DNA from 3 places in the Paenibacillus sp. OAE614 genome. Region 3 is predicted to be linked to each of the others. Evidence: predicted binding sites of a transcription regulator. Region 3 holds the regulator's gene; each other region holds the start of a gene.

Region 1 (4,817 bases), 2.5 Mb from region 3:
GGCGGATTTGGTTAAAAATATGACAGTACCTATGGAACTCGATTTCATGGCCGTATCCAGTTACGGGGCGCAGACCAAGTCTTCGGGCGTTGTCAAAATCATCAAGGATTTGGATGTCCCGGTTGAAGGACGTGACGTGCTGATTGTCGAAGATATTATCGACAGCGGTCTCACGCTGAGCCATCTGATTGAGCTGCTCAAGAGCCGCAACGCCAAATCGACGTGCGTGGTTACGCTCTTTGACAAACCTGCCCGCCGAACTGTGAAGCTCGAGGCGGATTATACCGGATTCGTACTCCCTGACGCGTTTGTTGTCGGATACGGTCTGGATTACGCTGAGCATTACCGGAACCTGCCCTACATCGGGATCTTGAAACCGGAAATCTATACCCACTAATTGCGCTACTCAAGCCCATGAGCTTAAGCACGCTCATGCCTTTACCACCTCTATTTGAGATGGTCAGACAGGCTATGGTAAAATAATTAAAGTGTTTTGAGAGGAGGTAGGGGATGAATCGGTTCATCCGGAATTCTGGTTTTTATTTGATTCTTTTTTTAGTTGTGGTGGGCATAGTCCAGTTTGTCAGCAACAGCGGTGAATCTGCTGACAGCCCTAGATACGATCAATTGCGCCAGCAAATCGCTGCTGGTAACGTATCGGAAATTACGGTTCAATTCGACGGTTACGCCTATCTGGTAACCGGTAAATATAAGAATAAACCGGCCGACGTTAAATCAGAGAATTTCTCGACCTACACTCCGGCTACAGATGCTGCAATCGAAGAGCTGGTAGCTGCCAGTGACAAAACCGGCATGAAATTCACCCAGAAGAAGATGGAAGGCGAAAGCGTCTGGCTGACGCTGCTCTCTTCCCTGATTCCTTTGGTTATTATGTTTATTCTCTTCTTCTTCCTGTTCAATCAAGCGCAGGGAGGCGGGGGCAAGGTTATGAACTTCGGCAAGAGCCGCGCCCGCCTATATAATGAAGAGAAGAAAAGGGTTACCTTTGAGGATGTTGCGGGAGCTGACGAAGAGAAGCAGGAGCTTGTCGAAGTCGTTGAGTTCCTGAAGGATCCGCGGAAATTTGCCGCAGTAGGTGCCCGTATTCCTAAAGGGGTTCTCCTCGTAGGCCCTCCAGGTACAGGTAAGACCCTCCTCGCCCGGGCCGTAGCGGGTGAAGCCGGAGTTCCGTTCTTCAGTATTTCCGGTTCGGACTTTGTTGAAATGTTCGTCGGGGTCGGTGCATCCCGTGTGCGTGACTTGTTCGAGAACGCCAAGAAAAACGCACCATGTATTATCTTCATTGACGAGATTGACGCCGTAGGTCGTCAGCGCGGTGCCGGACTTGGTGGCGGGCATGACGAACGCGAACAGACGCTGAACCAGCTCCTCGTTGAGATGGACGGTTTCGGCGGCAACGAAGGCATCATCATCGTGGCTGCAACGAACCGTGCCGACATCCTCGACCCTGCGCTTCTGCGTCCAGGCCGTTTTGACCGTCAAATTACGGTCGATCGTCCAGACGTGAAAGGCCGCGAGGCGGTACTGAAGGTTCACGCACGCAACAAGCCGCTGACCAAAGACGTTAAGCTGGATGTTGTGGCTAAACGTACGACAGGCTTTACCGGCGCCGAGCTGGAGAACCTGATGAACGAAGCGGCGCTGCTTGCTGCACGCCGTAACCGTAAAGACATCTCCATGCGAGAAGTTGATGAAGCGATTGACCGTGTCATCGTCGGTACCGAGAAGCGCAGCCGCGTGATCAGCGACCGGGAGAAGCGGATTGTCGCATACCACGAAGCCGGTCATACGATCGTGGGCTACTTCCTGGAGCATGCCGATATGGTACACAAGGTAACGATCATTCCGCGCGGACGCGCCGGTGGATATGTCATCATGATGCCGAAGGAAGACCGGATGCTTGTGACCAAGCAGGAGCTGCTTGATAAGGTGACGGGTCTCCTGGGTGGCCGGGTCTCCGAGGAGCTGTTTATCGGTGAAATCGGAACCGGTGCATACAGTGACTTCCAGCAGGCTACGGGCATCGTCCGCAGCATGATTATGGAATACGGTATGAGCGAGAAGCTTGGACCGCTTCAGTTTGGGTCCTCGCAAGGTCAGGTATTCCTGGGCCGTGACCTCGGTCACGAGCAGAACTACAGTGATTCGATCGCTTACGAGATCGACCAGGAAATGCAACGCATGACAAACGAGTCTTACGAGCGGGCGAAAGAACTGCTGACGAAGTACTCGAAAGAGGTTCACCTCATCGCCAACACGCTGCTTGAGAAGGAAACGCTGGAGCTGGATCAAATCAAGGAATTGATCGAGCAGGGTTATCTTTCCGAAGACGGTCCGAAAGAGGGCGGAGATGGTGAGGGTTCTTCCGAAAGCGGCGCCCCGGTGATCGATAACGTCGGTGACGTGCGTGTACGCATTCAGGGCAAGGATAATACCAGCCTGCCAACGGAAGAAATTCCGAACGATGTTCCATCCAACTTGCCGAATGACCCGCCAAGCGATATCAACACGGATACGCCGGGCGACATTCCAAATAACAATGATGGGACGAATGAGAATCCAGGTTCGGGCAACGGCGGAACACCGCCGGAATCCAGATCCTAATCCCAATACAACAACAGCCCGGAGACGGTTAGCCGTCCCCGGGTTTTTTGTGTCGTTTGCCAGGAAATAAGAGCGGCGGCCATTTGGGGTGTTTAAGCATTGAAGCCGACAGCGTTCCGCCTTAACTCTGTCGCACCAGTTAATTTTTTTTTGAGGCATAGTAGCGATTGGGGCGGCTGCAAGCTCCAAACAGAAGCGAGGCGGCCTAATCGGACGGAATCGAGCGGGAAGCTTTGTTTTCTTTCGGTTAGATAGCATATAAAGATCATTTTAGTCAATTGACAGTATCGTGAACCTTGTGTAAATTAGTTGATAAACAAGATGGTCTCGAGGTTGCAACGGGCAACTTTGGGAGAATTTTCACAAACTATTCATGATGTTATGAGGTTATGATGCCATCAACCGGGTAAAATCATGGGATTTCAGAGGGAGTGGGTTACTGGTGGAAGCTCTGGCACTGGAGCATAAGCAGGAACAAAAGCGGGAACTGACGGAGAAGCTGCTTAAGCTGAAGAAGGAAAGAAACGCCATTATTTTGGCGCATTATTATCAAAGGGATGAAATTCAGGAAGTAGCGGATTTCCGTGGCGATTCCTTCCTGCTTGCCCAGAAAGCGGCTCAAACCGATGCGGAAGTCATCGTCTTCTGCGGCGTTCATTTTATGGGTGAAAGCGCTAAGATTCTGGCTCCGAACAAAACGGTGCTGATTCCGGATGAGCGTGCAGGCTGTCCAATGGCCGATATGGTCAACGTGGACGGACTCCGCAAACTGAAAGCGCAGCATCCTAACGCCAAAGTGGTTACGTATATCAACTCTTCGGCAGAGATCAAGGCGGAAACGGATATTTGCTGTACCTCTTCCAATGCGGTAAAGGTGATTCAATCGGTCGATTCCGATGAGATCATCTGGGTACCGGACAAAAATTTGGGTCACTATGTGCAGCAGCATACCGACAAGAAGCTCATCATTTGGGAAGGGTACTGCAATACGCATGATATGCTGACGGTAAAAGACGTTGTGGAGATGAAAGCCAAATATCCCGACGCCGAGTTTGTCGTACACCCGGAATGCCGTCCGGAGGTCGTAGCCATGGGCGATTTCGTCGGCAGCACCACGGCGATTTTGGAATACTGCAAAAAATCAAGCAGCAAACAGTTTATCGTCGGAACCGAGGACGGTACCGGATACCAGCTTCGTCTCGACAGCCCGGATAAGGAGTTTCATTTCGCCACCAAGTTTTTGGTATGCCCGAACATGAAGGTGAACAATCTGAAAAAACTGGTGAAGTGTCTGGAAACCATGAAGCCGCAAATCTACGTGCCACCGGTTGTTGCAGATAAAGCCAGAACTTCTTTAGAGCGCATGTTACAAGTACAGTAGCATGCGCTACTCTTTCTCTTAAGACAGGTGAACAGGCACATGATTCCACAATATCTGGTTGACTTTGATCTGCAGACTTTGCCCCGGACCAAGACGGATGTCATCGTCATCGGCTCGGGCATAGCCGGGTTGTATACGGCGATTCAGGCAAGCCAGGACCGGCACGTCATCATGATCACGAAAAAAGCACTGCTCGAAAGCAACACCCGGTACGCTCAAGGGGGGATTGCCGCGGTCATTTCGGAGGATGATTCCCCGCAGTATCACCGGCAGGATACGCTGATGGCGGGGGCAGGGCTGTGTTCATCCTCCTCGGTGGACCTCTTGGTCAATGAAGGCCCGGAGGGCGTCAAGGAGTTGATCCGGCTCGGCACGACGTTTGACCTGGAGAACGGGGAGCTTGCCCTGACCCAGGAAGGCGCGCACAGCCACCGGCGAATTTTGCATGCCAACGGGGACGCGACCGGCTACGAAATTGTCAGAGCGCTGGCCGAGAAAGTGGCGGAGCATGATCATATTGAGGTATGGGAGCATCACTTTGTAATAGACGTTATTACAGAAGACGGCGAGTGCAAGGGAGCACTGGTTCAGCGTCCAGACGGGCAGCGGATCTTTGTGCAGGCGAACGCGACCGTGCTTTGTTCCGGCGGCGCGGGACAGCTCTACCGGTACACCACCAATCCGGAAGTGGCCACGGCCGATGGTGTGGCGATTGCCTATCGGGCGGGGGCTGAGGTACGGGATATGGAGTTTATTCAGTTTCACCCGACGGCTCTCTGTTATCCGGGTGCTCCGAGGTTTTTAATCTCCG
Region 2 (4,817 bases), 890 kb from region 3:
TTCTTCAGATTTATTTTTCGTCTTTAGCCCCACCAGGATCATGAATATCGGAATAAACGGAGCCGTAAACATCATGATCCAACCTGAATTGGCATGTTGAGTAAATGTAACGATCAGGATTAAAATGGGAATTATCATCGCTTCCACCATTTTCGGGATGTACTGACTGAAATAACTATCCACCTCATCTACTGCATCCAATGCTACGCTGACCCTCTCTCCCGTCTGTTCCTGAAGACTTAAACCCATGGAAACACGGGTCAAGTTTTGCAAAACAGATTCACGCATGTTGGTCTTTGCAGTGGCAGCCATATGGAGACCAATTCTCCCATTGACAAATGATAACAATGTACGTAAAGCCATAATCGCCAAAAGCATGCCAAGGATCATAGCTACGGATGAGAAAGAGGCTTTTTCCACGAAGATGCGCTGAATAGCTTCTGCAAGCAATGCAGCCTGACCAACAACGGCTGTACCAAGTGCAATGGATATGATGCCAAGAAGAACAAGATATTTTCGTTGTGCAGACATGTGTTGCGCAATGAGGTTTTTATTTCTCTTCACGTAAAAACTCTCCTCCTTCCGGAAAGTGGCGTTGAGGGAATATTACAGTAAGAAACAATGTACTAATCTATTTGTTTCCTTTCACATAATCCGCATCAAACAGAAAAAGCCTGAAGACCAAGATCAATGAAGGAACTAAGAGACACATACCACCGATAAACGCCACAACCAGTGCGAATCCCATAGACGAAGAGGTGACACTTCTTTGAATGGTGATGTATGGATCAAGAATGTAAGGATATTGCCCAATGCCGTAAGCAAAAAAAGCACTGAAGAATTGCAGCATGATGCATATAAACGCCATCCCGTAACGGCCTCCTCGGTATAATAACCACATGGCAATCATGAAAAATGCAATGGAGAACGCGAGTAGCCACCATAAATCCATCATATTTTGGAAATGCCGGTCATTGTGCTGACCCAAAAAAATAAATGCTGTCAGTGCGGTAACGATTGTAGGCGTGCTCCAAAAAAGCGCATAGGTTCGCATCAATTTTAATGCAGCATGATCTTCAGCACGCGAAGCGTAAAAAGCCAGAAAAGCAGCGCTAATGAATAATACAGATACAATGGCCAGTCCAACGATGCTCCAAGACAGTGGACTGCTCAAGAGTGCCCAGTAATCCAACGAGGCCGTCTCTCCTTGTTTCAAGATAAATCCGCCTTCGGATAATGTCAGCGCCACTGACAAGGAAGCAGGAATAAGCACTCCGGTTGCTCCATACAGAAACAGATAAACCATATTATTTTTGGAGCCATAATTTTCAAATGCATAGAATGAACCGCGTATAGCGAGCAAAATGACCGCAAGACTTCCTGGGACAAGCATGGCTGATCCATAATAATAGGAAGTTTCCGGGAAAAAGCCGATGATACCAATGTAGAAAAAAACGAAAAATACATTCGTGATTTCCCAAACTGGCGATAAGTAGCGAGAAATCAGTTTATTGATTACATGGTCCTGTTTGGTTAAACGAGCATAAAAGGCAAAGAAACCTGCGCCAAAATCAATGGAAGCGATGATGATATATCCGTACAAAAACAACCAGAGCACTGAAATTCCAACCAATTCGTAATTCATCATGTGTGCTCACCCTTCAATGTTGATTTGTCACTTGCACGCTGCGTCCACGTCTCCATCTCAACTTCCGCCGGATTATTATTGAACATGCGACGAAGCACAAGAACACTAACGGTTCCCAATACTATGTATAGTAGAAGGAAAAAGAAAAAAAGGATCCTGACGCTTGGGGATGTCGTAGCCGCTTCCTCTACACGCATATATCCTCGGATAATCCAAGGTTGCCTGCCGAGTTCTGCGTAAAACCACCCCAGTTCAACTCCTAAAAAAGCAAGCGGTGCTCCTAATGCAATCATTCGCAGCATCCACTTGTTGAGTTCGTTACGCTTTTTCCAAAGCACAAATAGGAAATACAGAAAGGAAATGCCTAATAATAAAAATCCAATGGTCGCCATTAAATCGAAAAAATAATGAACCACGAGTGATGGTTGTTCGTCGATAGGAAACTCATTAAGACCCGTTACTTCTGCATTGAAATCTCCAAAAGCCAAGAAACTCAGAAATTTGGGAAGGTGGAGTGCTCCTATAATTTCATGCTCAGCATTAAGCCACCCTAAAAATATCAAATCTGCGCCACTTTTAGTTTCAAAATGCCATTCGGCAGCCGCAAGTTTTTCAGGTTGATGTTCGGCCAAAAATTTAGCGGATACGTCTCCGGCAAATGTGTTTACTAAACTAAACACTAAAACGACAGCCATCATCAGCTTTAAGGCTTTTTTGTGGTATGCTGAAACCCCTTTTCGAAGTATTGCAAATGCTGCAACACCTGCCAGCAGAGCAGCTCCTGTTAAATAGGCCGAACTTAATACATGAAACACCTTGGAGAATGTTGCCGTACTCAGCATTGCTTGAACGGGGTCAACGGCTGTGAATTGTCCTCCTTCGAACGTAAATCCCCCGGGTTGATTCATAAATCCGTTTACCGTCGTGATAAATACTGCTGACATCCCTGCACCGACGACAACAGGAATCGTTAGTAACCAATGCATCATCGGGTTTTTAAATCGTTCCCACGTGTACAGATAAATCCCTAGGAAAATGGCTTCAAAAAAGAAGGCGAACACTTCCATAAACAATGGAAGCGCAATAACATTTCCCGCAAGTTTCATGAAATTGGGCCATACCAAGGAGAGTTGTAACGAAATTGCTGTTCCTGTGACTACGCCTACTGCAACAGAGATAACGAACCCTCGTGACCACCTCTTTGCCATTAGAATATAGTGAAGATCTTTCTTACGAATACCGATAAACTCGGCGAGTGAAATCATTAATGGGATACCTACGCCAAGTGTCGCGAAAATAGCGTGGAATCCTAGTGTCATTCCAGTCACGAGTTTACTCCATAGCACCGTATCGATTCCCATATTAACTTCCTCCCTTCCACGCTGTTCCTGTACACAAAATGAAAAATGAAATCATCAGGTTTAGACGTAAAACTTTACGACCTTTGGGGGCTAACATATGCTCTGCTCCATCGTGAATAAAAAGAGAACTTTTTCACATAGTAAGTTGGCATTTCCCCAAATTTGTGAGAAATGCAGTTGAAATATTACAAAACCTGATATTTAAAATTTATTATATATTCGACGTTTAGCCTTGCAATCGTGGTCACACCTTCTCCTCTAAACGTTCAAGTAAAGATCAATTCTTTCTTACAACTCCGTGAAAAATATAAAAACCACCCGTTTGGGCTATTGCATAAGACAGCTGCCCAGCTCCATTCCAATGTGCCAGTACACCAGATTAACTGGTCTTTAAGCAGCATTGCTGCAAATAGGATGAGAAGATTTTTGTATTCATTAGCATGTGCTTGTTATCCCCATCCAACTTGCTGAGTAAAATCCCTCCTTCCAACAAGGAAAATGCAAATGATGCTAGCGCATCCACATCCAGATCCTCCCTAAACTCCCCAGCTTGAATGCCGTCACGAATAATACTTTTCATCATATCCAAGAAGGTATGCATCCCTTGCCTTGCCTGACCACAAAGCTCCAAATGAGTATCGTCACTTTCTACAGCTGTATTCTGCATGGGACATCCGCCAATAAATGGGGGATCGTTGACGACATTCTCATAGACACGAAAAAAAGCAACCAACTTTCCTGACGCAGACTGCTCTTGATCGACCGCTTCAGAAAATTTACTGGCGACCATACTGGCAGCATAATTGTAGGCTTCAAGCGCTATCTCGTCTTTACTGGCAAAATGTCGATAGATGCCCCCCTTCTTAATTCCTGTGTCGGCAATAATATCGTTTAGCGATGTACCGGCATATCCTCTCTGGTTAAAAATTTCAGCCGATTTCATAATAATGTGTTCCCTTGTTCTGTCCCCTTTTTTCATGAGCTCCTCCGTATGAACCGTATTTTATTTCATTTGTTTTAAACGAATTACCCAATTCGTCCTTGCAATTCACTAATATCATGCTAATATAAAAAATACCGATCGGTCTCTTTTCGCATTATACAGCAAGCCATTCTAGAATGAAATAGCACTGGGTCATTTTTATTTCATTGCAGGCATTGGCTTGTTGGAATAAATAAAACTTATAGGGGGATTTTTCAGTGACTGTAAAAGTAGGTATAAACGGTTTTGGACGAATCGGACGACTCGCTTTTCGCCGAATTCAAGATGTGGAAGGCGTCGAGGTTGTAGCGATTAACGACCTTACGAACGCTAAAATGTTAGCTCATCTGCTCAAATATGATACGACGCAAGGCACTTTTCACGGTGACATTGAAGTCCATGACGGAACCTTCAAAGTAAACGGCAAAGAGGTTAAGGTTATGGCTAAGCGGAATCCTGAAGATCTTCCTTGGGGTGAGCTTGGCGTTGATATTGTTCTCGAATGTACAGGCTTCTTCACCACAAAAGAAAAAGCCGAGCTTCACCTGAAAGGCGGAGCAAAGAAAGTCGTCATTTCCGCCCCTGCTACAGGCGACATGAAAACGATCGTATACAACGTGAACCATGACACACTGGACGGAACGGAAACCGTCATTTCCGGCGCTTCCTGCACAACAAATTGCCTGGCTCCTATGGCTAAAGCTCTGCACGACAAGTTTGGTATCCAATTCGGGCTGATGACGACCGTTCACGCTTACACGGGTAACCAAAACACGCTTGACGCTCCGGATCCAAAAGACGATTTCCGAGCTGCTCGCGCCTCAGC
Region 3 (4,817 bases):
TTATTTTACGCTGGCGCTTTCGCATGATCCCTCGTTCCCGGATCCGCTAATGAATCTGCAGGTTTGCCAGCAACAGTGCGGTCAGCTTCAGTATGGAAGCCAGTTAATATCGCTGATGTAATGCATGTGAGAAGACGATGCCCGCTGCACGGAAAGCGCCGGGTGTCGTCTTTTTCTATAGAACCGGAAGTTCAAGTTTTTCCTTCCTTGAATTTTCAAATGTGAAATCTTCTGTTATGCTGTTAAGGAGACTGGACGAAAGGATTTAGGAATCATGAAATTTGCCGTACTTGACTTCGAAACGACAGGCAACCAGTCCGCAGACGAAATTATTCAAGTTGGACTTGCCATTATAGAAGAGGATGGGACGATTTCAAAGGTGTATGGCTCTTATGTCAACCCGGGTATCGAAATCCCTCCGTTTATTACGGGACTTACCGGCATTACGAATGAGGATGTGGCCGCAGCTCCGGCCCTGGAAGAAATGATGATGGAGCTCGTGCCGCTGCTCGACGACGTGGTCCTGGTGGGGCATAATGTAGCATTCGATTTTAATTTTTTGCAAAACGCACTCGACCGGTGCGGCTATTTGCCGTTCTCTGGGCGGATTTTGGACACGCTCGACCTGCTCAAAATTTGCTTCCCTTCGCTGACTTCCTATCAGCTGGGCATGGTGACCGGACACTTCGGTCTTCAGCATGACCGGCCGCATCAGGCCGACAGCGACGCTTTGGCGACGGCATACGTTCTGCTGAAGTGCCTGGATGAGCTGAACAGCCTGCCGTTGATTACGCTGCAGCGGCTGGCCGAGCTGTTTGCAGATGAGGACAGCGACCTCGGCTGGTATTTCGACGGCCTCTGCCAGGAAAAGGAGCGGGAACCCGCTCAGGATCTGAACAGCCACACCTTTTACCGCCAGCTGGCGCTTAAGGTGGATGACTGGACCGAGATGGCCCCGCCGCGAGATGACGTGGACGACAATCCGCTCAAAGGTGTCGAGTTTAAGGAATATTTGGCCGAGATCGAAAAACGGCTGCGCGATATTATGCCTCATTACGAGGAGCGTGAGCCGCAGACGATCATGTTCGACCAGGTGATGAATGCGCTGGATCAGGACAAGCATTTGCTGATCGAAGCCGGGACCGGGACGGGCAAGTCGCTCGGCTACCTGATCCCCTCGATTTATCAGAGCGTGAAGCAGGACCAGAAGGTGATGGTCAGCACGCATACGATCAACCTGCAGGAGCAGCTCCGGGAGCGGGATATCCCCCTCTTGACGCAGGTCGTGCCCTTCCCTTTCAAGGCAGCTGTGTTCAAGGGCAGACAGCACTATTTGTGTTTGAGAAAATTTGAACATAAAATAAACAGAAGAGACTTTATCAATCCGAAGGAAGACACCATCACAGCCGCCCAGATGATCGTCTGGCTCGCCCAGACCGAATCGGGTGATGACGAGGAGCTGAGCCTCGGCGGCCGTGCGGGAGACTTCTGGGAGACCGTAAGCAGCGACTCGGACTCCTGTCAGGGCCGTGCCTGCCCTTGGTTCCGCAAGTGCTATTACCATCGGGCCAAGCATGAAGCCGGAATCGCGGATGTCGTCATAACGAACCATTCCAAGCTGTTTACGGACGTCAAGGCAGGCCATCAGCTCCTGCCTTCCTACGAGCGCCTCGTGATCGACGAAGCTCATCACCTAGAAGACGTTGCCGGCAAGCATCTCGGACTTCATTTGAAGTACTTTACCGTCGTCCATACGCTGACACGGCTCTATAAGGACGCCCGGAGTGGGCAGCTGCCGGCGCTTCGCCAGCTGCTTCAATCGTCGGCCTATGAGCAGGCCGGTGAATGGACCGCCGTTATCGACCGGATGAGCGAGGATTTGGTCGATGTTAAAGAGCATTGGGACAAGCTGAGCGAATCGCTCTTCGGCCTGCTTCCGGAACGGAGCGACGCTGCTCCCGGCGACGGCGGACAGTATACGCTGCGCCTTCAGCCGGGGAAAAAGCCGAAAGAGTGGGAGACGCTGGCGGCGCTCGAAAACCAGATCTTTGTCACGGTGGGGGAAATCGTCCGCAAAGGCGAAAAGATGCTGGCCGAATACAAGGAGGAGCAGGATGATTACGGTTCCGACAGCCTGATCACCGATATCGGCGGGCTGCTCAAGGACCTCAGCTCCGAGCGGGAGAATCTCCGGTTCTTTATGACGCTGAACGACGAAACCGTCGTGTACTGGATGGAAGCGAGCGGCCATTTCCGCAGCAAATCGCTCCAGCTGTACGCTGTTCCGGTTGACGTCAGCAAGCAGCTCAAGGAGCTGTTTTTTGACAAGAAAAAGAGCGTCATCCTGACGTCCGCCACTTTATCCGTAGATAAATCGTTCCAGTATATGATCGACAACCTTGGACTGCAGGAGGACCAGGACAGCGGACGCCTTGTGACGGTCCAGCTTCCGTCCCCGTTCCGGTACAGGGACCAGGCGCTGCTCGTCATTCCGCGGGATTTTCCAAGCGTGAAGGGAAGCGTCGGGGACGCCCTGTTTGTCGAAACGCTGGCCCGCTCACTAGCGGACGCCGCGATCGCGACCCACGGCCGGATGCTGGTGCTGTTCACCTCGTACCGCATGCTGCGCCAGGTATACGAGCCGCTGAAAGAAGCCCTCGCACAAAGCGACATCGCCGTGCTTGGACAGGGCGTAGACAGCGGCAGCCGCACGAAGCTGATCCGGCGGTTTACGGACAGCAGCGCTTCGGTGCTGCTTGGAACGAGCAGCTTCTGGGAAGGCGTGGACATCCCGGGAGAAGCGCTGACGTGCCTGGCCATCGTCCGGCTCCCGTTCCAGCCGCCGAACCATCCGCTGGTGGAAGCGAAGAGCGAGCTGCTGCAGCGCCAGAAGAAGAACCCGTTTATGAAGCTGTCGGTCCCGCAGGCCGTCATCCGCTTCAAGCAGGGCTTCGGGCGGCTGGTCCGCACCGCCCATGACCGGGGCATCGTCATCGTATACGATACGCGCGTCATCGAATCGTATTACGGGAAGTACTTCCTGTACTCGCTGCCTGGACCGAAAATGGAGCATATGCAGACAGACCAGATGGTTCCGCGCATCTCTGAATGGCTTCATCAGGACGGTGTGTCTTAAATGAGTCCATTAGATAGAATGAACTAAAGCGGTTAGAACAGGAAGTTCAATGCAAAACTTTAGTTCAATCTATATAACCAAATAAATATTCAAGCCGTTCAATAGGGGGAACATGCATGAAATCGGAGAAAATATCCGAGGCGGTTGTCCGCAGATTGCCTATATATCTTAGATATCTAAATGAGCTGAACAAGCGGGAGGTGGCCACGGTCTCCTCCCAGGAGCTCGGGCAGAAGCTGGATCTCAACCCGGCGCAGATCCGCAAGGATTTGGCGTATTTCGGGGATTTTGGCCGTAAGGGGATAGGGTATGACGTGTCCTATCTCATCGAGAAGATCCGTCAAATTCTGAATTTGGACCAGCAGATCAACGCGGTGCTGGTCGGAGCGGGGAATCTTGGTCAAGCTTTGTCCAACTATAACTTTTACCTGAAGGAAAATATGAAGATCGTGGCCGTGTTTGACGCCAATCCGTCCAAAATCGGCACGCGCATCAACACCTTGACGGTACAGGCTATGGATGAGCTGAAAGAAACGATACAAAGTAAAAATATCCGGATCGGGATTATTACCGTCCCGGATTTCGAAGCGCAAAACGTCGCCGATCAGCTGATTGCGGCCGGGATCGAAGCGATTCTGAATTTTGCGCCGACGATTCTGAAGGCGCCGGCAAGCATCCGGATACACGCCGCCGATTTTACGACGGATTTGCTCAGCCTTGCTTATTATTTGAACAACGGAAAGGACGACACGGAAGATGACGGACAATTTGAAGAGCTCCAGCAGCCGGAGCGCCAATCCTAAATGGGCCATCAAGAACGGAAGCTTTGCCGTTTTGCGGCCGGAGCAGCCGGTATTGCACGGCTGGATGGTCATTGAGGGCGACCGCATCACCTATATCGGTGAAGAGGAGCCGCAGCTGGAAGAGGGCGTACAGGTCGTCGACGGCACGCATTTATTTTTTATGCCGGGCCTGATCAACACCCATGGACATACCGCCATGTCGCTGCTGCGCGGTTACGGAGATGACATGGTGCTCCAGGAATGGCTGCAGGAAAAAATGTGGCCGATGGAAGCAAAATTCACGTCCAGTGACGTCTACTGGGGGACTTCGCTGTCCGTGCTTGAAATGCTGAAGGGCGGTACGACGACGTTCCTCGATATGTACGATCATATGGATCAGGTTGGCAAAGTGGTGACTGAATCCGGCATGCGCGCTGCCCTGACCCGCGGTGTCATCGGCCTGTGTCCGGAGGATGTGCAGCGGCACAAGCTGAACGAAGCCATTCAGTTCGCCAAGGACTGGCACGGGCAGGCAGACGGCCGGATCACGGCGATGATTTCTCCGCATGCCCCGTACACATGCCCTCCTGATTTTATCGAGAAGTTCGTTCAGGCGGCGCATGACCTGGATCTGCCGATGCATACGCATATGTCGGAGACCAAGGCGGAAGTGGAGCAGAATGTACGCGATTATGGAACGCGTCCGGCGATTCATTTGGAGAAGCTCGGCATGTTCTCACGGCCGACGATTCTGGCACACGCGGTCCATTTGACAGACGAGGAAATCGACATTTTGGCGAAGCATCACGTGACGGTATCACACAACCCTGGCAGCAACCTGAAGCTGGCGAGCGGGGTGGCCCGCGTTACCGACATGATGCAGGCAGGCATTACGGTTT

The links. The regulator Rex, encoded in region 3, represses fermentation and respiration genes when NADH is low (regulators of the CRP and FNR family bind a similar motif). The targets are predictions, from matches to a motif close to TTGTGAAATATTTCACAA.
Region 1: nadA (quinolinate synthase NadA) is a predicted target of Rex. The motif match lies at 2,974-2,991, and genes of this name have one in related genera.
Region 2: ABIE48_RS15630 (cytochrome ubiquinol oxidase subunit I) is a predicted target of Rex. The motif match lies at 3,131-3,148, and genes of this name have one in related genera.

The regions. Positions count from the first base shown of each region.
Region 1 covers NZ_JBEPOD010000001.1:6,833,614-6,838,430, reverse strand. The annotation lists gene hpt (hypoxanthine phosphoribosyltransferase) at 1-397, shown strand, start outside; gene ftsH (ATP-dependent zinc metalloprotease FtsH) at 511-2,625, shown strand; gene nadA (quinolinate synthase NadA) at 3,068-4,006, shown strand; gene nadB (L-aspartate oxidase) at 4,046-4,817, shown strand, end outside.
Region 2 covers NZ_JBEPOD010000001.1:3,407,021-3,411,837, forward strand. The annotation lists gene cydD (thiol reductant ABC exporter subunit CydD) at 1-531, opposite strand, end outside; gene ABIE48_RS15625 (cytochrome d ubiquinol oxidase subunit II) at 632-1,648, opposite strand; gene ABIE48_RS15630 (cytochrome ubiquinol oxidase subunit I) at 1,645-3,009, opposite strand; gene ABIE48_RS15635 (TetR/AcrR family transcriptional regulator) at 3,389-3,988, opposite strand; gene gap (type I glyceraldehyde-3-phosphate dehydrogenase) at 4,210-4,817, shown strand, end outside.
Region 3 covers NZ_JBEPOD010000001.1:4,292,468-4,297,284, reverse strand. The annotation lists gene ABIE48_RS19665 (tetratricopeptide repeat protein) at 1-121, shown strand, start outside; gene dinG (ATP-dependent DNA helicase DinG) at 275-3,136, shown strand; gene ABIE48_RS19655 (redox-sensing transcriptional repressor Rex) at 3,253-3,939, shown strand; gene ABIE48_RS19650 (amidohydrolase) at 3,893-4,817, shown strand, end outside.